4 regions of the Paenibacillus sp. FSL H7-0350 genome follow, and region 1 is predicted to be linked to each of the others. Evidence: predicted binding sites of a transcription regulator. Region 1 holds the regulator's gene; each other region holds the start of a gene.
What was found. Region 1 encodes Rex, which represses fermentation and respiration genes when NADH is low (regulators of the CRP and FNR family bind a similar motif). Its sites were predicted from a motif close to TTGTGAAATATTTCACAA; they were not measured.
Positions count from the first base shown of each region.

Region 2: a site for Rex is predicted at 5,762-5,779, ahead of qoxA (cytochrome aa3 quinol oxidase subunit II). Genes of this name have one in related genera too.
Region 3: a site for Rex is predicted at 5,058-5,075, ahead of ric (iron-sulfur cluster repair di-iron protein). Genes of this name have one in related genera too.
Region 4: a site for Rex is predicted at 3,749-3,766, ahead of NYE24_RS29460 (flavocytochrome c). Genes of this name have one in related genera too.

Region 1 is NZ_CP151972.1:1,738,821-1,746,676, reverse strand. Features, by position in the region: gene dinG (ATP-dependent DNA helicase DinG) at 1-1,849, shown strand, start outside; gene NYE24_RS08150 (redox-sensing transcriptional repressor Rex) at 1,988-2,638, shown strand; gene NYE24_RS08145 (amidohydrolase) at 2,628-3,929, shown strand; gene NYE24_RS08140 (DUF5590 domain-containing protein) at 3,959-4,480, shown strand; gene NYE24_RS08135 (aminoglycoside adenylyltransferase domain-containing protein) at 4,723-5,472, shown strand; gene NYE24_RS08130 (hypothetical protein) at 5,751-6,293, shown strand; gene NYE24_RS08125 (AAA family ATPase) at 6,286-7,788, shown strand.
Region 2 is NZ_CP151972.1:5,570,879-5,578,734, reverse strand. Features, by position in the region: gene NYE24_RS25330 (hypothetical protein) at 1-656, opposite strand, end outside; gene NYE24_RS25325 (ABC transporter ATP-binding protein) at 610-1,512, opposite strand; gene NYE24_RS25320 (GntR family transcriptional regulator) at 1,505-1,894, opposite strand; gene NYE24_RS25315 (MFS transporter) at 2,084-3,529, opposite strand; gene NYE24_RS25310 (TetR/AcrR family transcriptional regulator) at 3,685-4,302, shown strand; gene NYE24_RS25305 (polysaccharide deacetylase) at 4,392-5,546, opposite strand; gene qoxA (cytochrome aa3 quinol oxidase subunit II) at 6,046-7,062, shown strand; gene qoxB (cytochrome aa3 quinol oxidase subunit I) at 7,107-7,856, shown strand, end outside.
Region 3 is NZ_CP151972.1:2,007,061-2,014,916, forward strand. Features, by position in the region: gene NYE24_RS09440 (formate/nitrite transporter family protein) at 1-400, opposite strand, end outside; gene nirD (nitrite reductase small subunit NirD) at 420-764, opposite strand; gene nirB (nitrite reductase large subunit NirB) at 790-3,216, opposite strand; gene NYE24_RS09455 (hypothetical protein) at 3,484-4,170, opposite strand; gene ric (iron-sulfur cluster repair di-iron protein) at 4,302-4,997, opposite strand; gene NYE24_RS09465 (helix-turn-helix transcriptional regulator) at 5,224-5,448, shown strand; gene NYE24_RS09470 (DUF6773 family protein) at 5,426-5,872, shown strand; gene NYE24_RS09475 (hypothetical protein) at 5,982-6,704, opposite strand; gene NYE24_RS09480 (helix-turn-helix domain-containing protein) at 6,993-7,310, opposite strand; gene NYE24_RS09485 (hypothetical protein) at 7,436-7,762, opposite strand; gene NYE24_RS09490 (Gfo/Idh/MocA family oxidoreductase) at 7,795-7,856, opposite strand, start outside.
Region 4 is NZ_CP151972.1:6,561,193-6,569,048, forward strand. Features, by position in the region: gene NYE24_RS29440 (flavocytochrome c) at 1-505, shown strand, start outside; gene NYE24_RS29445 (FMN-binding protein) at 532-891, shown strand; gene dcuS (DcuS/MalK family sensor histidine kinase) at 1,082-2,764, shown strand; gene NYE24_RS29455 (CPBP family glutamic-type intramembrane protease) at 2,730-3,542, opposite strand; gene NYE24_RS29460 (flavocytochrome c) at 3,782-5,341, shown strand; gene NYE24_RS29465 (FAD-dependent oxidoreductase) at 5,478-6,716, opposite strand; gene NYE24_RS29470 (hypothetical protein) at 6,905-7,138, shown strand; gene NYE24_RS29475 (spore coat protein) at 7,175-7,573, shown strand; gene NYE24_RS29480 (Lrp/AsnC family transcriptional regulator) at 7,742-7,856, shown strand, end outside.

The DNA.
Region 1 (7,856 bases):
GCCGTTCCCGTTCAAGGCCTCCATCTTTAAGGGAAGAGGGCACTATTTGTGTCTGCGCAAGTTCGAACATAGAATGAATAAAAAGGACTTTACGAGTCCAAGAGAAGAAGCGCTCACCGCTGCGCAAATGCTTGTCTGGCTGACCCAGACGACGACCGGCGATGATGAGGAGCTTAACTTAAGCGGACGGGGCGGCGATTTCTGGGAGACTGTAGCCAGTGATACCGACTCCTGCCTGGGACGGGCTTGTCCCTGGTTTCGCAAATGCTATTACCACCGGGCCAAGCATGAAGCCGGGATCTCTGATGTGGTGGTCACCAATCACTCCAAGCTGTTCGCAGATGTCAAAGCCGGGCATCAGCTACTTCCGGCTTACGATCATCTTGTGATTGATGAAGCCCATCATCTGGAAGATATTGCCGGCAAGCATCTTGGCATGCAGATGAAATATTTCACATTCGCCCATACCCTCACCCGCCTCTATAAGGATAGCCGGAGCGGGCAGCTGCCTGCCCTCCGCCAGAGTCTGCAGTCTTCGGGCAGTGAGCAGGCTTCCGAATGGAGCGGCGTGATCGACCGGATCTATCCCGATCTGCTGACGGTGAAGGAATCTTGGGATGCGCTCAGCGACCGGCTCTTCAGCCTGCTGCCCGAGCGCAGCGATGCCGGAGCCGGTGAAGCAGGCCAACTGGTGGCCCGCCTGCAGCCGGGCAAGAAGCCGAAGGATTGGGAGGAGTTGGCGGCCCTTGAGAATACGCTGAACCTCAGTCTGAGCGATATCATCCGCAAGGGTGACAAGATGCTCAGTGAGATGCGTGACACGGACAGCCAATCCTCCTCGGACAGTCTTGTGACCGATATCGGCGGGTTATTTAAGGATCTGGCATCCATTAGAGAGCAGATCCGCTTCTTCATGAGCCTGAACGATGAGAATATCGTGTATTGGCTGGAGGGAAGCGGTAATTATAAAGGCAAGTCGCTGCAAATGTATGCCGTTCCTGTAGATGTCAGTACCCAGCTCAGGGAGCTGTTCTTCGACAAGAAGAAGAGTATTGTCCTGACCTCGGCCACCTTATCCGTGGATAAGTCCTTCCAGTTCATGATCGATAACCTGGGCCTTGGTGAAGCTGCGGAGCAGGGGCGTCTGATGACAGCGCTGCTTCCGTCGCCGTTTAAATACCGGGAGCAGGCTCTGCTGGTCATTCCCCGCGACTTCCCGAGCGTCAAGGGAAGTATAGGGGATGCCCGTTTTGTGGACACGCTTGTTCATTCCCTCGCCGAGACTGCTGTAACTACACGAGGGCGAATGCTGGTGCTGTTCACCTCCTACAAGATGCTGCGCCAGGTCTATGACCCGCTGAAGGAGGCGCTTGCCTCCCAGGATATCGCGGTGCTCGGACAAGGTGTGGAGGGCGGCAGCCGGAGCAAGCTGATCCGCCGCTTCCAGGACAGCCCGGCTTCGGTCCTGCTCGGTACCAGCAGTTTCTGGGAAGGGGTAGATATTCCGGGAGAAGCATTGACCTGCCTGGCGATTGTCAGACTGCCGTTCCAGCCGCCGAATCACCCGCTGGCAGAAGCGAAGTCGGAGCTGCTTCAGGCACAGAAGAAGAACCCGTTCATGAAGCTGTCCGTGCCGCAGGCAGTCATCCGCTTCAAGCAGGGCTTCGGGCGGCTGGTCCGCACGGCGCAGGACCGGGGCATCGTAATTGTGTACGATACTAGAGTAATTGAATCGCATTACGGAAAGTACTTCCTGTATTCACTCCCCGGTCCCAAGATGGAGCATATGCTCACCGAGCAGATGGTCCCGAGAATTGCCGAATGGCTGGAAGACGGCGGGGTTTCCTAATTCATCTGCTATTGCTATTATTAATAAGTCATGATTAACCTGAAGATCCGTTCCCGCCCTGTCCTGCCGATCCGGCAGGCGGGGGGCACGGTTGCTATAATTGAACGGGTATAACACAACTATTAAGGAGGAGAATACATGAAATCGGATAAAATATCGGAGGCCGTCGTGCGCAGGCTCCCAGTGTACCTGCGTTTCCTGAACGATCTCCAAAAACGTGAAATCTCCACAGTCTCTTCTCAGGAGCTGGGCCAGAAGCTTGATCTGAATCCCGCCCAGATCCGTAAGGATTTGGCTTACTTCGGTGATTTTGGCAGGAAGGGTATCGGCTACGATGTATCCTATCTAATTGAGAAGATTCGCCATATCCTGAAGCTTGACCAGCAAATTAATGTTGCACTGGTTGGAGCCGGTAATCTCGGTCATGCCTTGTCTAACTACAACGCTTACTTGAAGGATACGATGAAGATTACTGCGATCTTCGATGCCTACCCGCCGAAGGTGGGCCAGCAGATCAACTCGCTGGTTGTGCAGCCGATGGAGGAGTTAAGCAGCACAATCCGCTCGCAGGGCATCCGCATCGGGATTATTACCGTACCTGACAGCGAAGCCCAGAATGTAGCTGATATTCTTGTGGACTCCGGCATTGAGGCGATTCTGAACTTCGCACCGGTTATTCTCAGGACGCCTGCCAATATCCGGATTCATGCCGCAGATTTCACCACAGATCTGCAGAGCCTGGCCTATTATTTGCATGATGGAAAGGATGAGGCAGAAGATGAGCAGTAAGATCACGATAATCAAGAACGGGCACTTCCTGGTTCCGGGCAGCGACAAGCCGGTTCTAAGCGGGTATATGACCCTGGAGAATGATCTGATTACTTACATAGGTGAAGCTGAGCCGGTAGTGGAGGATGGCGCTCAGGTCGTAGACGGCAGCCGTCTGCTGTTCATGCCGGGTCTGGTCAATACCCATGGGCATACGGCCATGTCACTGCTGCGCGGATACGGCGACGATATGGTGCTTCAGACTTGGCTGCAGGAGAAGATGTGGCCGATGGAAGAGAAATTCACTGGTGATGATGTATATTGGGGAACCTCGTTGTCCGTACTGGAAATGCTGAAGGGCGGCACAACCACCTTCCTCGATATGTATGATCATATGGACCGGGTAGCGGAAGTAACGGAGCAGTCCGGTATTCGTGCGGTGCTGATGCGCGGCGTAATTGGGCTGTGCCCGGAAGAGGTACAGCAAGCAAAGCTCGCTGAGGCGGTTGCTTTTGCCCGTAACTGGCACTGCAAGGCTGACGGCAGAATTACAACTATGCTCTCACCGCACGCTCCGTACACCTGTCCTCCAGAGTTTTTCATGAAGTTTGTGCAGGCTGCCCATGATCTGGACCTGCCGATGCATACCCATATGTCCGAGACGCGCCATGAAGTGGAGCAGAACGTTGCTGACTACGGCCTTCGTCCGGTCGCACATCTGGAGAAGCTGGGGATGTTCACCCGTCCTTCGCTCATTGCCCACGGGGTTCATCTGAACGATGAAGAGATCGGGATTCTGGCCAGCTATAACGTTGGCGTGTCGCATAACCCCGGCAGTAACCTGAAGCTGGCCAGCGGGGTTGCACGTGTTCCTGAGCTGCTGCGAGCCGGGGTTAAGGTCTCCCTGGGTACAGACGGCGCGGCAAGCAACAACAATCTGGATATGTTCGAAGAGATGAGGCTGGCGGCTCTGATCCACAAGGGCGTAAGCGGTGATCCTACAGCGGTACCGGCTCCTGAAGCGCTACTGATGGCCACGGAATACGGGGCGCAGTCTATTTTCCTAAGCGGGGTAGGCCGGCTTGCAGCAGGAATGAAGGCCGACTTCATCGCGCTTGATATTGACCAGCCGCATTTGCTGCCGCATACCGATCTGCTCTCCCATGCCGTCTATTCGGCAAGTGCCAAGGATGTGGAGCATGTATGGGTGAACGGCCAGCAGGTTGTGAAGCATGGACAATGCCTGACACTGGATGAAGAAGCTATCCGCCGCAAAGCACAGGAGACGTTCGAGAGCCTGCTTAAACGGTAATTCAGGAGAACGGGAAAGGAAGCAGCGTTGTGAAGAAGAAGAGGAGAAAATGGATCTGGCTGGGGCTTACCGTGGTGCTGCTCCTTCTGTTCGGATTAAGCCAGTTCTATGCCTACATTATGAAGGACCAGTGGAACGAGCGGAATGAGGCCAAGGAGCTGGCCCGGACGCGTGCCGGACTAACGGAGGTAACCAAGGCTCAGAAATCCGTCTGGAATGAGAATGAGATCTACTGGGTGCTAACCGGCAAAAATGAAGCCGGGATCGATCTGATGGTGTGGGTCCGTTTCACCTTGGAGGGCAAGCCTGCCGGAGGCGACAACGACCTGTATGCTGAAGAGCTGAGCAAAGGCACTTCCGAAGAGAAAATGCGCGGAATCATAGCCGATCAGTTACCGGACGTGAAGATCGAACGGCTGCTGCCCGGTGTATATAACGGGGAATATGCCTGGCAGCTATTTTACAAAAAAGACGGGCGATTCTATTACAACTTCTACCGCTTCAAGGATGGCAGCGCCATCGGTGAGGGGTACAGTTTGCCCAACCGTTAAGCTAAGCGCTCAGCAGAATAACATGCGGGGGAACAGATTATCTGTTCTTCCGTTTTTTTGTATCCATCATGTCGAAAATAATCTGGAACTGTTCTGGGACTGGTGGCAGACGGGGAACTGTGGCTTAATGGAGATATATGGTTTGAGATACATCGATTAATATACTTGAATTGATATACTGATTGTATTCCTCGAATGCTATCGCCAACCTGCATATATGTCTCTCAAGGAGGATGATGAAATTGGAAGTTTTAGCATATTTGGATCAGGCGGTGGATTTGTTTAAGGAAGAGCTGGGGGATAATCTGTCGGGGATTTATCTGCACGGTTCCCTGGCCATGGGCTGTTTTCAACCGGATTCAAGCGATATTGATCTGCTCATTGTCGTAGAGGACAAGCTACCCGCAGAGGTCAGTCATAGCCTTGCCGGTCGTATCGTAGCCTTTCATGACAGTCTGCCGAATAAGCGCGGAATTGAACTGTCTATCGTCCTGAAGACATACCTGCATAACTTTGTGTATCCTACGCCATTTGAATTTCACTTTTCAGAAGCTCATTTAGAGCGGTATAGAACCGATAAGAATTATCTGTGCGGCGGCTTTGAGGATGCTGATCTGGCGGCACATTTTGCAGTAGTCTACCATCGCGGGTTTATCTTGTACGGGGAGCCGATACGCGAGGCCTTTGCGCCGGTAGACCAGAGGTACTATCTGGATTCCATTATCAGGGATGTTGATGATGCGCCGCAGAATATTGGGAATGCTCCACTCTATTACACACTGAATCTATGCAGGGTACTCTACTATGTGCAGGAAGGTCATGTCTCTTCCAAGAAGGAAGGCGGGGAGTGGGGACTTCAGCATTTGCCGGAACGCTTCCACGGGCTGCTTAGACGGTGTCTTAAGGAATATAGCGGTGCTCGCGCCGAAGGCTATGAACTGGAGCTATTAACTGATTTTGCGGAATATATGATGGCTGAAATTGAGCGTTAGCCGGATGTAGTGTACGCCGGAATATGAAAGTAGCAGCGGCATTTCAGGATATAAATCTGAGCTGCCGTTTTTTCATGGTTCATGAAACATCCAGAAATTAGTATCAAAAATTTTAAATATATTCACAACTTTATGTAAAATCGTATATACACCTATGATATACTACTACTTGTATCAAGACATGCTTAAGAGCATGTCAGTCTCGGATTGGCGCTAGACACGCTGGCTGGTCTTTATTATAGAGTTAAGCTTGGTCATTATTGAGAGGAGGACGTTTCTTGAAACTTCGTCTTATGCCTGTGCTGCTAACGTCTCTGCTGTCTGCTGCATTATTGTTTGGTGGCTGGTATTCTTACCGTCAATTCGCGGTGCAGAAGCCGCTGCAGAAGCTGGTATCATCCTACCAGGGTGTGAAGGATTCCCATATTACTATTAAACGCAATGAAGTCACTTTGAAACTGGATTTGCAGCCGGGCACGAAATTACGTGAGCTGGTGCAGTATGTATCACGAGAAGGCAGCACCGCTATTGACGGCAGGACCCTTAAGCTGGATGTGGAACAGAAGCCGAGTGAACTGCTGGATGAGTATTGGGATAAAGCGATGTTCTCTGTAGCAGAAGCTATGGAGAGCCGGAAATATACATTGATACCAGCGAAGCTGGACGGACTGAAGGAGCAGGACAGTAAGTACAGCGGCGTTACAGCTACCACAGAGATTGACGACAACAATGTCTATGTAAGCCTGAGCAACGGCACAGAGAGCAAATTCATCATTCTGCCGCGTGCAGCAGCCAAGATGGGAGTGTGGAACAATGCCTAAGTACTGGAAAGAGGTTGTAGCCGGATTTGTTCCGGTCATGCTGATTTTTATGGCTTTTGTGGGAATTAATATCTTTCCTGTAATTATAGCGATGGGCATGGTTGCCGCGCTCCTGTTCATTGCCCATGCCCGCGGCGGTCTGACGGTCAATGCAGGTGCAGATAAGAAGCGTAAGAAGAACGGTCCCTCCAAGCTAACCTTTGAAGAGATCGGCGGACAGGACAATGCCAAGCAGGAGCTGCGTGAAGCGCTGGACTTCCTGATCCGGCATGAAGAAATCAGCAAGTTCGGGATTCGTCCGCTCAAAGGAATTCTGTTAACCGGCCCTCCAGGAACCGGGAAGACGCTGATGGCCAAGGCTGCGGCGCATTACACCGATTCTGTGTTTGTAGCTGCTTCAGGCAGTGAATTCGTCGAGATGTATGTCGGCGTCGGAGCCGGACGCGTGCGCGATTTGTTCAAGGATGCCCGCACACGCGCACTCAAGGAGAATAAGCAAAGTGCGATTATTTTCATCGATGAAATTGACGTTATCGGCGGGAAACGCGAAGGCGGACAGCAGCGTGAATACGATCAGACCCTCAATCAGCTGCTGACGGAGATGGACGGGATTTATAACAATGATACCCCGCGCATTCTGCTGGTAGCCGCAACGAACCGCAAGGAGATGCTTGATTCTGCGCTGCTGCGCCCGGGGCGTTTTGACCGCCATATTCAGGTGGATATGCCTGACAAGAAGGGCCGCAAGTCGATTCTCGACCTGCATGCCAAGAACAAGCCGCTGCATGACACCGTGAATCTGGATAAAATCGCCGAAGAAGCTTACGGCTTCTCGGGTGCGCAGCTGGAGAGCGTGATGAATGAAGCCGCGATCTACATGATGCGCGAGAATCTGACCCTGGTGGAGCAGCGTCATCTGTCGATGGCGATCGACAAGGTCATGATGGGTGAGAAGACCGACCGTGAGACCAACCATGAAGAGAAGAAGCGGGTAGCGATCCATGAGCTTGGACATGCTATTATGGCTGAGCTGCTGCGCCCCGGAAGCGTTAGCCAGGTAACACTGACCCCGCGCGGCCAGGCTCTAGGGTATGTCCGGCATAATCCGCAGACCGAGCAGTATCTGTACACGAAGGATTACCTGGAGAACCAGATCATGATTGCCCTGGGCGGAGCGGCTGCCGAAGAGATGTATTACGGAGGACGCAGTACCGGTTCCCGTGGAGACTTCGATCAGGCGCTGAATATCGTTGAGACCATGATGAAGTCAGGGCTCACCTCGCTCGGCATTGCGAATCTGCAAATGGTTACCACTGAAGAATTAATGAAGGAAAATAGTAAAATACTGGACGAGTTGATGATCCGCACGAATGACCTGCTGGAGAAGCAGAGAAATATATTTGATTACTCCCTTGACATTTTAATGAAGGAAGAAGTTCTCTCCGGAGAGCAATTTCGTTGTCAATTTCGTGACAGTGTCCTTTTACCGGCATAATTCTTTATGCCGGTTATTTTTTTTTACTTTTCAGACATGCTAAGATATCATTATATGTCGGGCTACTT
Region 2 (7,856 bases), 3.7 Mb from region 1:
GTTATATCTGCCCGCGCCCCTACTCCATCCGGGTACCCATACAAATATCTGTTCAGATGCATATCTATAAACATTAACATTGCCGCAGGGAGGACTAACAGAATGAGGGTCACCACTCCCTGCAGAATGGTCTGCCCCGTGCATATCCCGACAAACATCGTGAACGCGAACAGGAACAGGGTCAACACAGTAAGGGTCAGACACCACTGCCAGACCTCCGCTCCGTGATAGATATACATATTGCTCTCCAGCGGGCGGACCAGCATCGTAACCACACTTGTAATCCAGATGGGCGGCAGCAGCAGCAGCAGACCGCTCAGCGTATAGGAAGACAGCAGATGCGAGCGGCGCAGCGGGAGGCTGTGTATCAGATCGGAGGAGCCTTTGGACTGCAGGTAACGGGAAAGGAACAATCCGGTGATGATCGGAAAAGGAATAAGAATTGCCGCAATGTCCATGCCAAGATCGAATAGTCCCTCTAATACGACAGGCTCCTTAAGCCGTTCACCGTTAACGAACAGCTGCAGCGGGAGTATGAATAAGAGCGCCAGTGTATACAAAATTCCGATCCAGCCATACTGGCGCAGGTTCTGGCGGATAATGCTGCTGTTACAGAATAATCGGCTGCGCGTCATAACCGGCATCCCCCATTTCATAGATAAAGATTTCCTCCAGCGTCAGCGGAAGCAGGTCATACACATACGGGTCATAGACATGAAAAGCCTGACTGATCCGCTCCCGCTCTCCTTTTACAATGTACAGACTGACGCTTCCCCGCTGCTCCTGATGGAGAATCTGCAGCTTGGATTCCAGCGCCGCCGCATGACGCACGTCACGGAAAGCGACCTGAATCTTGTGCGTATCGGCCTTCAGATCATCAAGATCCTTCTCCACGAGCATCCGGCCCTCATGCATAATACCGACATGGTCGCACAGATCCTCAATCTCCCGCAGATTATGCGAGGAGATCAGCACGGTGAGCTCGCGCTCGGCAACTTCCTGGAACAACAGATTCTTGATCTGGCGGCGCATCACCGGGTCCAGGCCGTCGATCGGCTCGTCCATAATCAGTGCATCCGGCTTGCAGCTAAGCGCCAGCAGGAAAGCGGCCTGCCGCTGCATCCCTTTGGAGAAGCGGCTGAGTCTGCGCCGGGGATCGAGCCGGAACACTGTAACCAGCTCCTCGTATCTTTTTTGACTCCACCCTGTATAGATTGAGCGGTAGAATTCCGCCATACTCTTCATCGTAGCCTGCGGGAAGTAGTACGGGCTGTCCGGCATGAAGAACAGACTGCGCTTCACCTCCGGTGATTCATAGACAGGCTGCCCGCCTACCTTGACACTCCCTGTATCCGGGCGATAGATGCCCGCAAGCATCTTAAGAAGCGTGGTTTTACCAGCCCCGTTAGATCCCAGTAATCCATAGATGGCCCCTTTGGGTACCGTCAGCGAGAGGCCGTTCACAGCCTTTTCCTCCTGAAAAATCTTGCTCACTCCGCGTATCTCAATCATGGCTGCTCTCCTCTCTTCTCATATCCAGCGCCTCGCGGTACAGGGAACTGATTTCCGTCTCCGTGAACCCAAGGTAGACTGCTTCGGCCATCAGCCGCAGCAGCTCTTCCTTCAGCTCTGCCCGTTTGCTCTCACTCTGCCCCTGCTGCAGCGCGGCTACGAAGTTGCCCTTGCCCTGCAGCGAATAGATATAACCCTCACGCTCCAGCTCTCTGTAGGCCTTCTGGATCGTATTGGGATTCACGGTAAGCTGCGAGGATAACGCCCGCACCGAAGGCAGCTGTTCATCTGCCCGCAGAATACCATGCATAATCAACTCTTTCACCTTGTCGGTCAGCTGCTCATAGATCGGCTTGCGGCTGCGTACATCCAACTCGAACATGACAGTCCTCCCTTCTTCGGACCTGTGATCCGGCTGTTAAACTGTGTTAACTGTACTACTATTATTAATACAGTTGAGAGTTAATGTCAATCATTAACTTTTACTTTGTCTATTTTCAGCGTCATGCAAATAACCCCCACCTGCCTGTAGGACAGATGGGGGTTATGATTGCTTAGCGGGACTGTTCCATTAAACATGAACACTGCTGCTCCGCCGCTGTCTGCGTTCATCGCTGAACAGGGCAGCGCCGATACCCGGGAGCAGCAGATAGCCTGCGAACTTATAGGTCTGACTGAATGCATCCACAGCCGCCTGTTGCTGTCTTATTGCCGCAGTCCCAGCCTCTGTACCTGCGGAGCTCGCCGCGCTCAGCTCCCGGGTTGTATTATGCTGGAGCACCGTGACGATGATGGCCACACCGAGCACACTCCCCAGCGCCTTTGCCATATTCGTTACTCCTGAGGCTATGCCCACCTTATCTTCAGGAACGACCCGTATCGCCGATGACATCACAGGCGCCATCGAGAGTCCCACGCCGAAGCCGGTCACTGCCAGCCGGAGCATCACCGCACCCAGCGTAGAATCGGCCTCAAGTCCGCTCATGGAATAGGTGGCACCGCCAATCAGCACCATTCCCGCCGCGGCGAACAGACTGCTGCCGTATTTCGCAGACAGCGGCCCGGATACAGCCGAGCTGGCGATGGAGCCTAAGGCCATAGTTGAGAGGACCAGCCCTGCCTTCAGCTCCGACACCCCCATCACCCGGGTCAGATAAAAGGAGGTCAGCAGCGAAATATTCATCAGCGCCGCCCCCAGCACGATCATCGATACCGAGGTACTGTTGAAGGCCCTGATCTTCAGCAGGGACAGGGGCAGCATCGGCTCCTTCCCCTTAGACTGCGTAAGAAAAAAGAACACCAAACACAGCACCCCCGCAGCCATCAGTCCCAGGAACGGGCGCGAGCTCCAGCCGTAATCCTGCACTTTAATCAGGGCATATGTAATGCAGAACATCCCGCCTGTAATCCCCAGCATTCCGCCATAGTCTATGGACCGCCCTGCTGAATCATCCCGTGACTCCTGAATGAACATAGCGGTCAGCCCTATACTCAGCAGCCCAAGCGGTACGTTCACAAAAAAAATCCACTCCCAGCTCAGCTTCTGTGTCAGTATTCCGCCAAGTGCCGGACCGCTTGCCGCAGCCACTCCCGAGACGGCTCCCCATATGCCTATAATCAGCCCGTGCATTTCTTTGGGGAAGGTGGTGGTGCTTAGCGGAATTGTAACCGGCACAATAATGGCTCCCGCCAAGCCTTGAATGACCCTGAACAGAATCAGCATGCCAAGTGAAGTGGAGAGTCCGGCCAGCAGAGAGCTCAGTGTGAACACCCCCACGCCAATGAGGAATACCTTCTTCCGTCCGAATTGATCGGCCAGACGCGAGGCAGTCAGGATGAATACGGCAAATGCCAGGTTATAGCCGTTCATCACCCAGGATACCTGCGACACACTCCCCCCGAACTGGCGGGTCATCTCCGGCAGGGCAATATTAATAATGGTTGTATCCAGCAGCGCCATGAAAAAGCCCAGCACAATCGCCGTAAAGGATAAAGCTCTGCGCATCCCAATCCCCATATCGATCATCTCCTGAAATATGAAATAGAGTTCATATTCAGATTATATGAACCCTAGTTCATATTTGTCAATCAAAAAATGAACTCCGGTTCAACTTTTATTGACAGCGCAAAACCACTCCACTACAATCTGTACTATGAGGGGGACCTTACGATATGGGTGAAACAGAGGACAAGATTAGAACTCCGCAGCAGGAGCGCAGTATACGAACGAAGGAAGCCATTATCCGGGCCGCGATGCAGCTATTCTCGGACAAGGGTTTCTATCAGACGAATACGAAGGAGATTGCAGCGGCAGCCGGGGTCTCGACCGGGAGCTTCTACTCCTATTTTGTGGATAAAAGGGCCGTATTTATTGAGGTGCTCCACATGTACGGGGATGAGCTGATGGCCGAGGTCGAGCGGTCGATGGCAGAGATTAATTTCAATACGATTGAACGTACGGACCTGATCCTGCATCTGATAGACACGCTTCTGCTCGCGCATAAGGCATTTATCGGGTACCATAAGGATCTGAATATTATGTATCACAGCGATGAGGCTATCAAGCAGCTGATGGATGCCCAGTACGAGTCCGGCCGGCTCAAGACGCTGACCTATCTTCAGATGGGACAGGATGAACTGAAGACCGAAGATACGGAGGCAGCTTCGATCATTGTGTTCGAGTCAGTGAGCGCGATTGTAGACTTTATCTCCTTCTCGCCGCAGCGGATCGCTGTGGACCGGCTGAAGTCAGAGCTGGTTCATATGCTGGTGCAATATCTGTATAAGTAACAACTGCCTTTTCTCTATACATTTCCTCAAAAAAAGAGCAAGCCTGCAGGTACCCCGCAGCTTGCTCTTTCTTTATTGACCCTTGCGGATCAGCGTTTATCCTTCCAGAAATTGAGCGGCTCCATATCCTTCGTAATGAGCTTGAAGGTATAGCCTTCCTTCTTCAGCTTCTCCAGAATACGCGGCAGCACCTTGAGTGTAGCCTTCTGGTCATGCATCAGAATTACCGGATTCGTCTTGGACGCCTTCAGCTTATTCACCTGATCCATCACGGTGTTATAGATTCTGTCGCTGTTCTGTTTGTATTTCCAGTCATAGGAATCCACGTTCCAGTCCCAGAGATGGTATCCCTGCGTCAGGACTTTATCGCGGAAGGACTTGGTGAAATAGGGCTTGCTTCCGTATGGCGTACGGATCAGTGGGGTGCTTACTCCCGTCAGCTTCTTCAATGTTGCATTGGCCCCTGACATCTCGGCAAGCGCCGCTGCAGGAGAGGCATAGAACTTCTCCTTGCGGTGGGTCACACCATGCAGCGCTAAGCCATAGCCTTCCTTAGCAATCCGCTTTACCTGGGCGGGATGCTCATTCATGTTGTTCCCCAGCATGAAGAAGGTCGCCTGTACGTCATATTTGTGCAGGATATCCAGCAACTCACCAGTCGTCGCTGACGGGCCATCGTCGAAAGTCAGGTATACGGTCCGGCCCGGCTTGCCCGGCTCAGTGGGTGTAACGGGAGTGGCAGGAGTCACTGGAGCCACTGGAGCCTTCGGCTTCAGGTCGGCAGCATATTTATCGGTAAACACTGCATCGGTAAGCTGCGCCGAGCCGTCCTTCACACGAAGTAAATATTTATCTCCCGCGTAGGAAATGCTATACCCGAGGTACCCGCTAACCTTCAGCGGAGCCATGAGTTTGCCGTCCTGCACGAAAGTGCTCATAGGCACAGTAGTGCCATCCTTAAGCACGGCACCTCCGTCCTTGCTCAGCAGGGTAAGCGAACCCGTTCCGCCGGCTACTTGAATTCCGTCCGTCATTCCGGTAAGGGTCCATTTCAGCTCATCCGCAAGTGCACGCAGCGGTACATAATAGGTGCCTTTTACGGAAACAGCTTCAACCTTACTTAATTTATCGTTGACTCCGAGCTTAAGAATAGCGCTATCACCTTTAGCATTAGCCGGGACCTGCACAAGCCCCATGATTAGGAATAAAGACATGAATAAGAGCAGAATTTTCTTGATACGCACAGCAGCAGTCTCCAATCTATGTATATTTATCTATTACTTTATCATATATACTTTCAACGTAATTTGAGAGATTGTAACCGGAAGCTAAAAAATTGTTACTCTTGTGCAATGATAAATGAGGGTTCGCCATAATTTTCAGAAAGCACGCAAATCTCGTCGAATGCTGTCACAGCAAGCGTTACACGGTTAAATCAGCGGTTTTTGGCGCAGAATAATTGTGACAATATTAATAACAATATCGATATTTTGAACAAAAATTGAACAACCTTAAAATTAGCTAAAGTGCGCCACTACAGTGATCTTTATCATACCCTTAGGGAGTTGTAACAATTTGATCACACATATTTAACTTGTTCGCCATTTTTAAGGTCTTTTTTATACTTTTATACAAAATATGTATTTTGCATTATGGGTAAGTAGTTCTTACTATAGATACAGATCAATGTACTCCCGTTAATGAACGGCGAATGAAAAGTAGTATTGAAGGAAGGAGTTCTATATGAAAAAAAAGGGACCGTTATACGCTTTGTTTTTAAGCCTGATCCTTCTCCTGCCGGGATGCAGCTCAATCGCTGTTTTGAACCCGAAGGGGCCGTCTGCAAGGACGTTATCTGACACCATCTTGCTCTCTATTCTTGTAATGCTCGGGGTTCTGGCTGTTGTCTACATTCTGTATATCTTTGTACTGGTGAAATATCGTGCGAAGAAGAGTAATGAGGGCTACATCCCTGAACATGAGGAAGGCAACAAGGTACTGGAGGCCATCTGGATTATCATTCCGATTATCATCGTAGCCTTCCTGTCCGTTGTTACCGTCAAGACGACTAACGAAGTGGAGAATGTGGCTGCGGACTATCAAGATCAGACTCCGCTGGTCATCTATGCTTCCTCTTCCAACTGGAAATGGCATTTCAGCTACCCTGAGGAAGGGATCGAGACGGTTAACTACGTGAATATGCCGGTGCATCGTGCGGTAGAATTCAGAATGTACTCATTCGGCACCATTACCAGTCTCTGGATTCCACAGCTTGCCGGCCAAAAGTACGCCATGAGCGACATGCTGACAACGCTTCATCTCTCCGCTGATACAGAAGGCTCTTATATCGGAAAGAACGCTAACTTCAGCGGTAAAGGCTTCGCCCACATGGAATTCGAAGCGCTTGTCCTGAGTAACAAGGGTTACGAGGACTGGGTGAAGGAAGTGAAGGAAACTGCGCCAAAGCTGACTGAGGAAGAATTCAAGGGCCTGCTGGCCACGGATTATCTCGGACGCAAAACGTATTCCTCCACCCATCTGGAGTTCAGCCCGCCTCCTGGAGACCACGGCGAGCATATGAGCGGCGGCGGCAAGGAGATGGATATGGACAACGGCAATCAGGAGCATCAGGATAACAAAGAGCTTCATCCTTCTCCAGAGCCGTCCAGCGGAACGGAATTCGATAGTAAGCCTGATCCTGAATTGGACCAGCCGCTGCCAACCTCAGCTGTAGATGAAAGCACACATGAAGGACACTAGCTCTCTTGCGAGCTTAATGCAACACACTGAAAGGAGCTACCCTAATGGATTTGGACAAATTTAAGGTTCACGGCGAACCCTTGATATACGGGGCCATGATCAGTATTGCACTGGCAACCATCGGGATTCTCGTAGGGCTTACCTATTTCAAGAAATGGGGCTATCTGTGGCGCGAATGGCTGACTACGGTTGACCACAAAAAAATCGGGATCATGTACATCCTCGCCGCGCTGCTGATGCTGTTCCGCGGCGGTGTAGATGCAATGATGATGCGTCTGCAGACGGCTGCGCCGGAAATGAAATTCCTCGATGCACAGCATTACAATGAGGTCTTCACCACCCATGGTCTGATCATGATTCTCTTCATGGCCATGCCGTTCATCATCGGTCTGATGAACGTAATCATTCCACTGCAGATCGGTGCACGGGACGTTGCCTTCCCGCGGCTGAACGCCGTCAGCTTCTGGCTCTTCTTCATGGGCGCCATGCTGCTGAACATTTCGTTCGTCATCGGCGGCTCGCCGGATGCGGGCTGGTCAGCGTACTTCCCGCTGGCGAGTCTTGAATTCAGCCCGACCGTAGGGAACAACTACTACTCTCTGGCTCTGCAAATATCCGGTATCGGTACGCTGATCACCGGGGTTAACTTTATCGTAACAATTCTCAAAATGCGCGCACCAGGCATGACGCTGATGAAGATGCCGATGTTCACCTGGTCCGTACTGATCACCAACGTTATTATTGTCTTTGCTTTCCCGGTTCTTACCGTAGCGCTGGCGATGATGATGTTCGAC
Region 3 (7,856 bases), 270 kb from region 1:
CCTTGAAGAGGCCCGATCCCTGAATCAGCAGCGCCAGCACCACAGCACCGGCCACATTGCCGAGGAATACCAGGACCCAGTTCTTCACCGTATCCCAGACTGTTGTTCTCCCGGCAAGCGTGCTTACCGTGAAGAACATATTATTACCTGTAAACAGCTCTGAGCCTGCGAAGACAACCAAGGTCAAGGCAATCCCGAAGGATGCTCCCATAATCAACGGCTGGAACGGTGATTTGATCGCCGCCAGCGGTGCCCCCAGTGAGAAGATCAGAATAATACCGATACCCACATATGCTCCTGCCAGGAGGGCCGCCAAAAAATATTTGGGCAGGCTCTCATTCATTTTGTCGCGTTTCCCTACGGCTGTCTCAACGATATTCTCTACGCTCTGCGTAAACATATCCGCACCTGCTCTTCCTTTAATTTAGAGTTGTTACTGCCGCAGGCAGAGTGACCATAACAACTCCGCCCTCTACTGTAACCGGATAGACTTCTGCCTGCCCCCGGTCCGGTGCCTGAACCTCTCCGGTGCGAAGGTCGATCTTCCAGTCATGCAGCGGATCATATAAATAATAGCCCGATACGATTCCTTCTGCGAGCGGACCACCCTTCGGATGGGGACTGTGGTTACGGACCGCATAGATTGCGCCGTCCGATGTGCGGAATATCGCTAATTCGACCTCTCCTGCATGAACTACCCGGCCGATCTGCAGCATGAAATCTTCCACTGCGCCTATCGTATATTCCCGATTACTCCGTTCCATTATGCTCTCTCCCTCTCCCTTTAGACTATACCTGTGTCTCTTCGAACAGCGCGGTGCGGGTGTTTTTGTCATCCAGCATTTTCCGCCAAGGATCACTCACCTGGGCCAGGGCAAAGTCAATACGTGCCGCAAGCTCTTTACGGTTGTCGTCATTGCCCATAACCACAGTCTGGATATGCTCAAGACCCATACGCTCTACCCATTCGGAGGTTCTCTCCAGGTAATTACCGGTCTCACGGTAGTACTGGATGACAGCCGAGCAGACCTCAACCAGTTCCTCGTCGGTCTTCACCTTGCAGAAGGCATCTGCGATGCGCGGCTTAATCCCGCCGTTACCGCCGATGAACACTTCCCAGCCGCCGTCGTTGCCGACAATTCCGATATCCTTCGTGCACGATTCTGCACAGTTACGCGGACAGCCGTTAACCGCCATCTTGAACTTGGCCGGCATATCCAGCCGCTCATATTTACGCTCAAGCATAGCGCCCATGCCCATGGAATCCTGTGTGCCGAAGCGGCAGAACTGCGAACCCACGCAAGTTTTTACTGTACGCAGCGACTTCGCATACCCATAGCCGGACGGCATATCCAGCTCCTCCCACACCTTAGGTACATCTTCTTTTTTGACACCGATCAGGTCAAGACGTTGGCCGCCCGTTACCTTCACAACCTTCACATCATACTTCAGGGACACATCGGCAATCCGCTTCAAATCCTCAGGAGTGGTCACCCCGCCATACATCCGCGGGATAACTGTATAAGTTCCGTCCTTCTGAATATTGGCGCTCATCCGTTCATTGACGAACCGGGATTCCTTCTCGTCTTCATGAGTGTCAGGGTAGATCATCCCCAGATAATAGTTCACAGCCGGGCGGCATTTGGAACAGCCTTCTGCCTGCTTCCAGTCCAGGACATGCATGACTTCCTTGGTAGTCCGGAGGCCTTTTGCCGTAATCTCGGCAACGATCTCATCCCGGCTAAGCGAGGTGCAGCTGCAGATTCCCTGCTTGGCGCTCTGCTGGAAGCTGTCTCCGAGAACGAATTGCAGAATCTGCTCCACCACTGGCTTACAGCCGCCGCAGGAGCGGGTTGCACCCGTGCAGGCTTTGATCTCATCTACCGTAGTGAAGCCGTTCTCCGTAACAGCATCAACAATCGCTTTTTTGGTTACGCCGTTGCAGCCGCAGACGATTTCTTCATCGGCCATCGCTTCAACAGACATGCCTTTCTTGGCTCCGCCTCCGCCACAGCAGCTTGTGCCCATAACCTCATCATAGATTTCATTGGTCATCTCTGTGCTGTTTTTCACAAGCTTCTGCAGGTTGGCAGATTCCGTTACATCACCGAACAGAACAGCACCGACAATCACATTATTCTTAAGCAAAATCTTCTTGTAGGTTCGCTTCCATTCATCCTTGGCAGAAATGACGGTATGCTCCGGCGTTTCGGTGAATTCACCGGCGGAGAATACATCTACCCCGGAAATTTTGAGCTTGGTTGCTACAACTGAGCCTTCATAGCCCGGAGTCTGTACACCGGACAGATGCTTGGCGAGAACCATGCCCTGCTCGAATAGCGGTGCTACGAGTCCGTAGCAGGTTCCCCGGTGCTCTGTACATTCACCGACAGAATACACATCTGCCATGGAAGTCTGCATATAATCGTCAACTACAATCCCGCGGTTAACGGTGATTCCGCTGTCCTTCGCAAGCTGGACATTCGGCTTGATTCCAACAGCCATCACTACAAACTCTGCCGGCAGCACACTGCCATCACTGAATCGTAGACCAGTCACCCGTTCTTCTCCGGTCAATTCAACCGTCTGCTTGCCCATGGCGAATCTCACACCTTGACGCGTAAGCTCTGCCTGTAGCATTGAAGAAGCGGTACGGTCCAGCTGGCGCTCCATCAGATCCTCCAGCAGATGCACAACGGTAACATCCATGCCCAGATTGACCAGGCCCTTCGCAGCTTCCAGACCCAGCAGTCCTCCGCCGATCACAGCCGCCGTGCGGTACTGCTTCGCCGCTGCCAGCATTGCATCACAATCCGCGATATCGCGGAAGCCGACTACTCCATCCTTGGTGCTGCCGGGTACGGGGAGAATGAAAGAATTCGAACCCGTTGCAATAATTGCTTTATCGTAAGGAACCGCCAGTCCATTATCGGTCAATATTAGTTTGTTCTGATCATCGATCCTGGTGACCGTCGTACCGGTATGCAGTGTAATATGATTATCTTCATACCACCCGAGATCGTTAAGAATGATGTCTTCAATCGATTTGCTGCCTTCAAGTACATAGGACAACATAATCCGGTTATAGTTGGGATGCGGCTCACTGCCGAAGACCGAAATATCATAAGCGCCGCCCAGCTTCAGAATCTGCTCAATAGTGCCTACTCCCGCCATGCCATTTCCAATCAGCACTAACTTTTCTCTTTCCGCTGCCATTGGTAGACCCTCCTTCAGAAACTCTGATTTCTTCAATAACTTACCTGATAGAGAAATTATACTGTCCCCCATTCCATGGCAAGTGTGACCACAGTCACATCTTATGTGAATTTTTTCACACAACTGAAAATGACTTCGCCGTTCTTATATAGGACAATTTCTGGCGTGAAGCATAGAGATTTATTATTCAAAAAAACGGATACCCATGCAGTTTCGCACAGATATCCGTTCATCGGGTACACAATCTCACTCATCTACTTCATTCACTTATTTCAGTACCAGAGAGATCTCCAGCTTGTCCTGTGGACTGAGCTTCATGTCCACTCCATTGCCGAGCAGTCCTTTATCGTTGACCTTCAGTCTCCATTCCTCGCTGCTGAGCGGGGTATATTCCATCACAGTAAGCACCGTCCGGTTATCTTCGGCAAGCTGGACCATACCGCTGTTCTGGAGCAATCCCTTGACGGACATATCCTGCATAAAAGAAAGCACATTCGAATGTGTCAGCTCCGGCTGCTCGCTCCCCCCGTTCACAGTGATGATGACAGGCTGAAACATCTTTCCGGCTCCGGCAGGCCCTGCTGACATCGTAATGGCCGAACCCGGTTCCAGGGTCGTATTCAGCTCTTGAACCTTCTTGCCGTTCACCTGAATCTCCCAGCTCATATCCTGACCCAGGGAAACCTTATTCACCTCAAGAATATTAGTTCCATCCGCTGAAAATGTAACAACGCCACTCTTCCTAAACAGCTCTATTATTGAATTCCCAGGCACGTAAGCTTCGTTAAGCAATCTGGCTGAGCTTCCGGCCATTTCGCTGTCACCCACCTTGACTGAAAAGGTTAGTCCCTGGCCTCCGTTACTGCTGCCGCCATTCCCTGATCCCAAGCCACAACCGCTTGCCGCGGCCAGCAAGAGAAGGCACAGCATTAAGCGCATCCATTTCGTGGACATCCCACGGCACCGCCTTCATATGTATTTCCCGGACTCTTTAAGGATAACGCATAGAGGAAGGGTTCTCAAATCATTTCTGCCGGTATAAAAAGTAAAAAGTCCCCGAAGGGACTTATCCATTGCAGCCGGTCCTATTGATAACGCAGGAACAGAATGTTGTTCTCCAGATGCACATGCTCGAAGGTCATGCCTTCCAGTTCTTCAAGACGGGCATAGGTCAGGCGATAAGTCGTGCAGGCATGCGCGGGCGGTGTATAGTCATTAGTAACTCTACGCAGCTCACGCAGAATCTCTCCCGCCCCGTCATGCTCAGCTTCCAGATTATGCAGCAATCCGCGCAGCTCAGTAAGTCCTTCTTCAGTCGGGTTCTGGGTGTAGGCTAGCATCTTAGGGAATTCGCTCTCTTCTTCCTTCGCCGTATGCTGCAACAGCTCTTCACGCAGCATATTGAACAGACGGTGCATTTCTCCCAGATGCGGTGAATCCTCACCATGAACGCGGAACACCTTGGTTACATTTTGACTGATAAGCGGAAGCTCTTCACGCAGATAACGGTGATGCTTGTTCACAATATAATCCACCAGCTCCTCTGACGAAGCCTCGTTCCAGGCGGTATCCTCTTCCAGCACCGGATGCTGTTCCTGCAGCTTGTTCAGCTCCTGTACCATTGCTGCCGGGTCAAGACCCTTCTCAGCAGCGGCTTCAGCCAGCGGCTTTGCGCCTCCGCAGCAGAAATCGATCCGCTGTGCTTTGAAATAATCTGCTGCTTTGGGGAACTGCAGAACAATATCTCTGACCATTGCTTCCGGGGTGAACCCGGGATGAATTGTTGTATCGTTTAATTGATTGGACGCCATGTTGGCCCCTCCTCAGGTTAAGATGTAGGTTTGTGCTTCTTTTCACTTCTACACCTTATCACTGGCATTAGGCGGAACTTGTGATTGTACGCACTGAATATATAAAATTTTATTGAACGAGAAATACAGTACTCCAAATGTAAAATATACTAGACTTTTTGTTTTATATATTTTACACTATGAGTGAGGTGAGGGAATGGGGAAAAATCTGAGGCTCAAAGCTTCCCGAGCGGCAAAAGACATGTCGCAAAAACAGCTCGCAGATGCCGTGGGGGTCACAAGGCAGACGATTATCGCGATTGAGAACGGTGATTACAACCCCACCCTGAGGTTGTGCATTGACATTTGTGTAACACTGGGGAAGACACTGGATCAACTATTTTGGGAGGGAACGAAGGATGAGCAGAACGAACCTGGATGAGAGACAACTGCAGAAGCGGCATAAGGCGGGGAATCAGGCATTTCTTTTGATGGCATTCTTATTGCTGGCAGATATGGGGCTGCAAAACTACGGAATGAAGTGGCTGGAGTATCCGCTGGGCAATTACACAATTTTCATGCTGGGTGTGGGTTTCTATCTGGTACGCTTGATCTGGAGCGGTGCGTATGTGGGACCGGGCAGCAGGCAGAGCGGAGTGGGCGGGAGAAGCATTGCGGGTGCAATTCTGGCCATTGTGGTGGCGGCCTGTATCCTTATCGTTACCTTCGTGAATCCAACCGCCGCCCAATCAGCAGCTGACAGCGGTGCGAACGGGACAGTCATTCTAATCATTTCTGTTACAGCTGGACTGGTCATCTTAAGCACTGTGTACTTGATCCGACGGAGGAATAACCGGGCGGAGTAGAGCGGTTAATATCAAGAAATCCAAACTGGGCAGCGGCCGGAAGTCCAAATGTTCGCCGCAGCGACGACCTGGCTTCAAGTTCAACTCTTTTTTTCGAATTCCACTTTTTTTATTGAACCGTCGCCTGCATATAAGTCCGCTTGCCCTGCGCATCCTTCAGATAGGGGCCAAGTCCGGCGAACCTTGAATGATCCACATATACACCCGTCATCCATCTGCCTTCGGTCAGGCCGCCGTTCCACTGCAGCACCAGATCGGGGGCAGAGATCCATTCCTGATACACTCTGATGTTCTTGTCCTTATATTCTTTGGCTGGTTTGTTCAATTCGCTCAGTGGTACCGGGGTCAGATAGGTTGGCACGAAATATACAGAGATTAGCTCCATATCCTCCTCGCTCAGAAAAGCCTCCTCCCCCAAGTAAGGCTGGAGCAGCCGGGTATTCTCATACATGGACCAGATCACAGCTTGAAGTACCATGCTCTGGCTGATTCCATTATGAAAAGTAAAACGGCGCTGTACATTTGAGCCACTCCCTTCCTTAGCCGTTACCGGCTCCAGACAATGCCGTTCACAGCCGATGCATTTCCATCCGGACGGGCCTTGAATCCATTTCTGAAACACACTCCCGCTGTCATTATCCCCTTTATATAGAGAAGAAATGATCTCATACGGCACGCCGATCCACGCATCCCACAGAGAATCCGGGAGATGGTTATGAAGCATGAACAGCACCTTGTCATAGATCAGCTGTACTTTAATCGAAGCAGTCTCCAGTTCGGCGACATCCTTTTTTCCATAGGTTATTTCCCGGGAAAACAAGGTAATGGTCATGGTCTTCGCCTCCTAAAAGTTGTGTAAGCCCTCCGCTTCCTTCCATCAGCATCGTCCAAAACACATCCCGTAAGCATCCGCGCTGCCATATAACCCTGAGCTTTTCCTACTTTTGTTAACGCTTCCACACATCCGTAATATTTAGTATGTTCTATTATATTACACAGGTAGGGCCTAAGTGCAAGGTTTATTTGGGCAAAATCTGCATAAACAAGTAAAACAGCATATGAAAAGCCCCTTACCCGATAATCGGCAAGAGGCTGTCATCAAATATATATTACGGTACTGCTACTCCACCCAGCTCTCGGCCCAGGACTGGATTTGCTGCATGACCGGCTCAAGCGCACGGCCCTTCACTGTTAATTCATACTCAATGCGCACCGGTGTTTCCGGGTACACATGTCGTACCAGAATGCCCTCGCATTCCAGATCCTTCATGCGCTCGGACAGCATCTTATCGCTCATTGACGGAATCAGTCCGGAAATATCCTTGAACCGCTTGGGGCCGCTCATCAAGGTCTGAATAATGAGTCCGTTCCAACGCTTGCCCAGAAACGAAAAAGCCGTCTCAAATCTCGGGCACATCGTCAATTGATGTTCTTCCATGGTTATCACCTCTCACTTATGAAGCTTACAATTAGTTAGTATATATAATTTTACCACATTTATTCTGGAATGAACATCGTTTGCCAAAAAAAAGTTCATTAACCACTATTATTATATTTCCACTCTCAATCTTTGGTGTCTTCTGCCTTGCGTCTAAGCTGGATGGCCTCTGTAACCACATAGGCAAGATCATCGTTGCTATAGAGAGAGAGTACACCCAGCACCGTATCATCGGAGATGAACCCCGCCTCCTCTGCGGATACCGTCAGGGCCAGCGCATTGGCCAGCGCCTGATTGCCCTCCTGCTGCGGATAAGCCTGCAGATACAGGGCATGCGGGTCCAGCTTATTATTCACACACCACTGGGCAAATACGAGAATCATCATTTCCTCGTCCCGCTTATAGCTCTCGATGATCCGCTCTTCCATCGACTTGTTGTCGTAATCCTCCATGTTGTTCTCCTCTCTGCTGCGATTCTGACTGCTCAGCGGCTTAGTCTTGCTGCTAATTCATGGCTCGGCAATACAGCCGAAGCGGAAATCCCGC
Region 4 (7,856 bases), 2.7 Mb from region 1:
TGTCGTGTCCCAGAATATTCTGGCCCAGTCCGGCAAAGTAGCTTACCTGATCTTCAATGATGAGCTGCGTGCGAACCTGAAGGCAACCGAGGTTTACTTTGGAATGGATCTGGTCAAAGAAGCGGCAACTCCTGAAGAATTGGCGGCACAGATTGGTGTAGACGGCAAAGCACTGGCAGATACACTGAATACGTATAATGGCTTCGTTGCTTCCGGTAAGGATACAGAGTTTGAACGGCCGGATCTTGAACTGTCTTTTGAAAAAGGTAAATATTATGCAATTCAGGTAACACCGGGAATCCACCATACCATGGGCGGAGTAGCGATTAACACTCAGGCACAGGTGCTGGATACCAAGGATCAGGTCATTGCCGGACTGTATGCTGCGGGCGAAGTAACCGGCGGGGTACACGGCGCCAACCGTCTGGGCGGGAATGCACTGGCAGACATCACCACCTTCGGCCGGATTGCAGCGGATGAAGCTGTGAAGGCACTTAAGAAATAGAAACTTTCCAGAAGGAGGAATTACTCATGCACAAGTGGACAAAAACGTTGCTGTTCTCTGCCCTTGCGGCTGCAACAGTACTTACGGCAGGATGCTCTTCATCTTCCGGCAAGTATGTAGACGGGACGTATGATGGAACAGGTAAAGGGGTCAAGAGTGATATTAAAGTGGCGGTAGAAATCAAGGATGAGAAGATCGGCGCCATTACCGTAGAGGAGCACAAGGAGACGCAGGCGATGATCGATGCGGCAGTGGAGAATACCATTCCTGAAATTATTGAAAAGCAAACCACAGAAGGCGTAGACGCCCTCTCCGGTGCTTCCGGCTCCAGCGGCGGAATTATTGAAGCGGTGACCCAGGCGCTGGAACAGGCCAAGAAGCAGTAAGCTATCATCCAATTAATAGAGTTGTGAAAAGTTCAGCCCAGCAAGCCCAGCCCTCCTGTCTCCGGCAGAACGGCTGGGCTTGCTTCATTCTTCTATTCCCCAGAAGCGAGCCCCGGGAGCAGCTTTACAAATTCAGGTTCAACTAATATAGTTCGAAGGGAAAAGGACATGAAGGGAGGTCATCACGCAAGTGGCCAGGAAAAAAAGCTACAGTCTGCGCACAATGATCGCCGTTATGGTGTCTGCCGTTGTCCTGCTGGTATTGCTGATTTTATATTTTATTTTCCGCAATCAGATTATTCCGCAGACCCGGCAGGCGCTGGAGGATAAGGCGATTACGATTGCCCGTACCATCGCTCTGATTCCGCTGGTCTCTGAGGGACTCAGTGAGGGCAACAGCAAGGAGATTCAGGACTACACCTCAAGAATCGCCCGCCGCAATGATATTATGTTCGTGGTAGTCACAGATATGAAGGGTATCCGCTATTCCCATCCGGATGCCTCGCTGGTCGGACTGCCCTTTGCGGGAGGAGGCCAAGAGATATCGCTGCGCGGAGGGGAGAGTATCTCCGAAGGGGCCGGCCCGCTCGGCAGATCCCTGCGCGGCTTCGTGCCGGTCTATAACAACCGGGGGCATCAGGTGGGTGTGGTCATTGCCGGTCTGTCCCTGGAGCGGGTTGAGCGGCTGGTCCTGCTGAATGAGTGGACGATTATTGCGATTCTGGTCTCGGGAGCCTTGCTTGGAGCGGGAGGAGCATTCATTCTGGCAGCGCAGATCAAGCGGATGGTGTTCGGCATGGAGCCGGAGGACATCTCCAAGCTGCTCCAGGAACGCAGTGCGATGCTGGAATCCACGCGCGAGGGAATTATTGCCGTAGATCAGAAGGCGCGGATTACCATCCTTAATATGGAAGCACAGCGGCTTCTGCGGGCAGCCGGGATTGGCGGGAGCGCCATGAACCGGCAGATTGCCGAGTTTTGGCCGGAGCTGGGTCTGGAGCGGGTATTGGCTGAGGGAGAGGGGATACAGGACCAGGAGCTGGAGCTGGGAGACAGCTCTTTATTGGTGAACAGCCTGCCAGTCCGGGTGAACGGTAACATCGTTGGCGCGATTGCCACTTTCCGGGATGAGACTGAGCTGGCTGTGCTGGCGGAGAAGCTGTCGGGAATCTCTGTCTATGCAGAAGCACTGCGCTCCGGTGCCCATGAGTTCATGAACAAGCTGCATGTCATTATGGGTATGACGCATATGGGCCTGTATGATGAGCTGCAGCAATATATTCTGGGAACGGTAAGCAATTACCAGAAGGAGATCGGGTCGATCACGAGACAGATCAAGGACCCGGTGATGGCCGGATTTCTGCTGGGGAAGCTGAGCCGGGCACGCGAAGCGGGGATAGAGCTGTTGCTGACTGGAGACAGCTATCTGCCGGAGCCGGCTGATCCGCAGGTGATTCATGAGCTGATTACGATTGCCGGCAATCTGCTGGATAATGCCCTGGAGGCGCTGGGGGAGCTCTGCGAGCAACCCGTGAAGCGGGTGGAGCTTGCTTTTCAATATGAAGAGGGGCGGCTGCTATGCGAGGTTAGCGACAACGGTCCGGGAATTCCGGCGGGCCTCAAGGAGAAGATCTTCGTTCAGGGTTACTCCTCCAAGGGTGAACAGCGGGGAATCGGGCTGTATTTGGTCAAGAAAAGTGTGGATAAATTAAAGGGCCATCTTGAGCTGGCCGCCGTCTACGGTTCAGGGGGGCATTTTATAGTTGATGTGCCTTATGAGGTGAAGGGGGAGGAGGAGGAGGGTGAACTGTGCCGTACCGTGCCGGAGCACCCCTCTACTAGAAGGGGAGACCCAGGAAACAGAATCGTATGATATCCACTATTCCATGAGCAAGCATGGCAGATGTGAGGTCCCGCTTGCGCTGTAGTATTGCAAAGGGCAGGCCGAACAAGAGGATATACATGAGAGTGCTGATGATGCCGGGGATGATTCCACCCTGAATGAAGCTGTCCGGCGTGTGGACCAGCACATGGGGAACGATCATCATGAACCAGACGGTAAATTTTTGGGCTCTGGTATCGGCTCTGCCGTGCATCAGGGACAGGCATAGGGCATAGAACAAGGTACGTAGGGCTAGTTCTTCATAAATGGCCGGACTGAGCGCCACTCTGAAATAGATTAGCTTCAGGCTGAATCCATCGAGGCTTTGTCCGCTCAGCACTAGATTGATGATTCCGAGCAGAATGCCGGCGGCGGCTCCCACGAATAGGCTCATGAAGATTGTTGAGGCGCTGGCTGTGTTGAGAAAAAGAAGCTTTCCTTCGTTATACTGGTTGAAGGTGCTTAATACAGCCAACGATGCCATTAACGTGAGCAGGCTCACCTCAATCATGGAGAAGAGGGACAGATTAATATAGGCGACAGCTACAGCAGCGGCTAGCAGGATAGAGAGCAGAATCTGCCGCTTCGACGGCAGCTTGTGTTTTACAAGCAGCAGCACGCTAATGAGGAAGGCCCATACGCCCAGCAGAAGCCACATTCTGGCTGTCGGGGCCTGATTATTACTGTGAATGCCGAAATTCAACAGAAACAGCAATACAAATACACCAAACATGATCCATACCGCTCTAAGATTACTTTTGTTAGTCAATATTTCCTTCTCCTTCCGGATACTTCAAGTTATGTATGCAGACGGGATAGAGTCTATCATAATTCTGACCGGAACGAAGTTAATTCTCTCACTCTTACGCAGGCAGCCATCTGTACAGCTACTTAGTTAATTTGGTTACTTTAGTTACAAAACTCTTTAATAACTTACGGAAGGTTCCATAAACCGCTTCTTTGGCGCTATGATAATTGTGAAAATATGCACAAGGGGGCACAACTCACATGAATAAGAGATTAACAGCGGCGCTTATCCTCATTCTCTCCGTGATGCTGGTCATTGCAGGTTGCGGAAACAACAATGCGGGCGGCAGCAAGAATGAGAGCAAGGAAGCGGGCAGCGCGGCAACAGAGCCGGCAGCAACCACTGCACCTACAGAGAAGGCAGAGGCCGTGTCGGGAGCATCCGAAGCGAGCTATACTCCGTACGATCAGTTAAAGGATAAATATGATATCGTCATCGTCGGTGCGGGCGGTGCGGGAATGTCTGCTGCGCTGGAAGCCAAAGCGGCCGGCATGAACCCGGTCATCTTAGAGAAAATGCCGGTTGCCGGCGGCAATACGACCAAATCCTCCTCAGGGATGAATGCCTCGCAGACCAAGTTCCAGAAGGAGCAGGGCATCGAAGACAGCAACGAACTGTTCTATGAAGAGACCCTTAAGGGCGGACATGATACGAACAATAAGGAGCTGCTGCACTTCTTCGTGGATCAATCCGCGGGTGCCATTGACTGGCTCGATTCCATCGGAATCCGCTTGAACAATATTACAATTACCGGCGGTATGAAAGAGAAGCGTACCCATCGTCCGGAAGACGGCTCGGCAGTGGGACAATATCTTGTAGCAGGACTTGTCCGCAATGTTCAGGAGCAGGGAATTCCGCTGTTCGTCAATGCGGATGTGAAGGAGCTTACGGTACAGGACGGTAAGGTGAACGGCGTGAAGGTGCTGTTCAACCAGGCCGATGACAAAATGATCAGCGCAGCAGCAGTTATCGTAACCACTGGGGGCTTCGGTGCCAACAAAGAACTGATTGCCAAGGTTCGCCCGGATCTGCAAGGGCTGGTAACGACCAACCAGATTGGCAGCACCGGCGACGGCATTGCCATGATTGAGAAGGTCGGCGGAACTACCGTAGACCTGGATCAGATTCAGGTTCACCCGACTGTGCAGCAGGAGAAATCCTACCTGATCGGTGAAGCGGTCCGGGGCGAAGGAGCTATTCTTGTATCTGCTGAGGGCAAGCGCTTCGGCAATGAGATGAATACCCGTGATAAGGTGACGGCTTCAATTAATACACTTCCTGAGAAATCCGCTTATCTCGTGTTCGACGCCGGAGTGAAATCCCGTGTTAAGGCGGTAGATCAATACATTAAGATGGGTGTGGTCAAGACCGCAGATACCATTGAGGCATTGGCGGATCAGATGAAGGTTCCTGCAGCAGCACTTAAGACTACCGTGGATACATGGAACAGTGCGGTGAAGAGTAAGTCGGATGCTGAATTCGGCAGAACTACCGGTATGGATAATGATCTGTCCGGTGCTCCGTATTATGCGATTCAGATCGGCCCTGGGATTCACTATACGATGGGCGGAGTGGTGATCAACACCAACACTGAGGTCTTGAACAAAGACGGCAAGGCGATTACCGGATTGTTCGCGGCAGGAGAAGTGGTCGGCGGGCTGCACGGCGAGAACCGCATCGGCGGTAACTCGGTAGCCGAGATTATTATCTTCGGACGTCAGGCAGGGATCAAGTCGGCTGAATTTGTAAAAGCGCAATAAGCTATTATTCTTCTATATATCGTTATAACCATAAGTATTTAATCAAAAAAGGGATGCTCCGCAGCCATCAGGCTACGCGGGCATCCCTTTCTATGTTGCAACTCTCTCTGATGCCGCCTCCCTGAACCAGCCGCCCTTAAGACAGTATCGCGGGGGAGGGCGCAGGCTTCGGCGACCGGGTCAGCGAGAAAAGCTCCAGCTCCGGGCGGCTCTTGCCGGCCAGCGTATCTGCAAGCAGCTCGGCGGCGATCATGCTGTAGACCGTGCCGTTCCCCCCATAGCCTTCAATGAAGTAGCAGTGCGGGAACTCCGGGTGCGGTCCCATATAAGGCAGCCCGTCATGGGTGGAGCCGAAGACCGCTCCCCAGGAATATTCAGCCTTGATTCCTTGCAGTTCCGGGAACAGGGCCGTAACCTCCTCAAGCAGACGCTCACACTGGGAGAGGACCCTAACCTCACGCCGCTCTACACTGGTAAGCTGCTCATCCTTGCCGCCGGCAATGATCCGGCCTTCCGGAGTAGTCCGGAAATACAGATAAGGCCGGGCCGTTTCCCAGAGCAGACTCTGCTCATGCCATTTCGGAAGTTGGGGCAGAGGCTCGGTCATAATGGCATAGGTGTTGATCAGCTCTGCTCCCCGGTCCTTCTTCATGTCCTGGGTCTCATAACCCATAGCAAAGACGACCTTCTTAGCAACAATCCGGCCTTGCCCGGTATGACAGATTACGCCGTCTTCATTGTACTCATAATGAAGGGCTTCGGTATGCTCATAGACCCTTACCCCGCCGGAGTGCGCTTTATGAATCAGACTGTGTACGGTGCGCAGCGGATTGGTCTCCGCATCTCCTTTGGAATACAACGCTCCTGGTTTGGAGAAGGCATAATGGGCGCGGATCGTCTCCTCTTCCCAGAATTCCGAATCGAAGCCATGCTTCACCAGATTCTCATTCTCCAGCTTCAGCATAGCAACATCTTCCGGCTTACTGGCATACAGCAGACTGCTGCGCTCAATAATCTGCGGATCGATATCCAGCTTGCCGGGCAGCTCCAGAATCGCACGCATGGCTTGCTGGCAGAGTCTGTAGAACAGCACGCCGTTTTCTTCCCCGAAGGTGTTCATGCAGGCAGTCAGTGATTTGTCATTGGCGATTTGCAGCAGTCCCGTATTAGCGTGGGAGCTTCCGGTGCCGACCGTTCTTTTATCGATAAGAACAGTATCTGCTCCACTGAGGGACATGCGGTAGGACATCATAGCTCCGCCCATCCCGCCGCCTACAATCAGACAGTCGCAGGTAATATCATCCGCAAGTACCGGATATACCGGAGTCTCAGGCAGTGTGTGTTCCCAGGGCAGTTGCCCGCTGACGAGTTTCATAGATCTGTTCGCTCCTTTGTGTCATTCAGAGTAGTATTATTTGCACTATTGCAGAGTCTCATGCGTCAAGACCCTAAGGATTATTCATCAGGTGTAAGCTTGCTGAATGTACCTCCCGGTACATAAACAGCCTCCCCCGGAAGCATACTAAGGAACGCTTGAACAACCAGAAGGAGGGACTACCGAACATGCAATCTAACCAAATGCAGGCACTTAGCGGAAAAGAATTGGAATACATTGCGGATTCCATTTCCAATGAGGATTTGCTGATTAAGCAGCTCGCGGCTACAGCCGGAACCACTCAGAATTCAACCGTACAGGGGATCTGCATCCAGCAGATTCAGAATCATACCCATCACATGGATATGCTGGTCCAGCTGCTCCATCAGCATCAGCAGTACGCACCATCGCAGCCGCAATAACAGGCAGTACCCACAAACTTTGAAGGAGGTTTTACTGTGTACGCACAGAATGGAACGCCGTTTATGGCGGATGAAGATTTACTCAACACGATTTTGGCCGATTTGAAGCGGACAGTCCGCGAGTACACCACAGCAGCTACAGAATCGAATTGTCCCGCCGTCAGACGGGTATTCAATGATTTGACTATGGATACCCTCAGAATTCAGGGGGAACTGTACATGCAGATGTCGCAAATGAACATGTACACCCCTCCGGGCAAAGCGCTGCGTCAGGATGTGGACAAGCAGATTCAGAGTGCCCAGCAGACCCAGCAGAAGCTGCAGCAGTTTGTGCGTGAGAAAACAGGCGGGGCAGGAGCCTTTAACCAGCATTCGAATGTTTCGCAGCACCAGCCGAACGTCCAGCAGCATCATAACGGTTCCTATTATATGTAACCCTGGCGATGGGCCTGTGAAGCATTAGAGCGCTTACCCGGCCATGCAGGAGAAAATACAAAGGGAATGCAGCCAGATAACCCCGCCCCGGCGGGGTTATTTTGTTTGCAGAATGGTACTTTTCATGTCATATTAATACTAAACTCTTTTTTGCAGGAGGCCCTAAGAATGAATGAATTGAAGAGGAAAGTGCTGGAACTGCTCAAGGAGGACGCGCGAAGCTCGACTGCATTAATGGCGACCCTGCTTGGTGCGGAGGAAGAAGATGTAAAGACTGTTATTG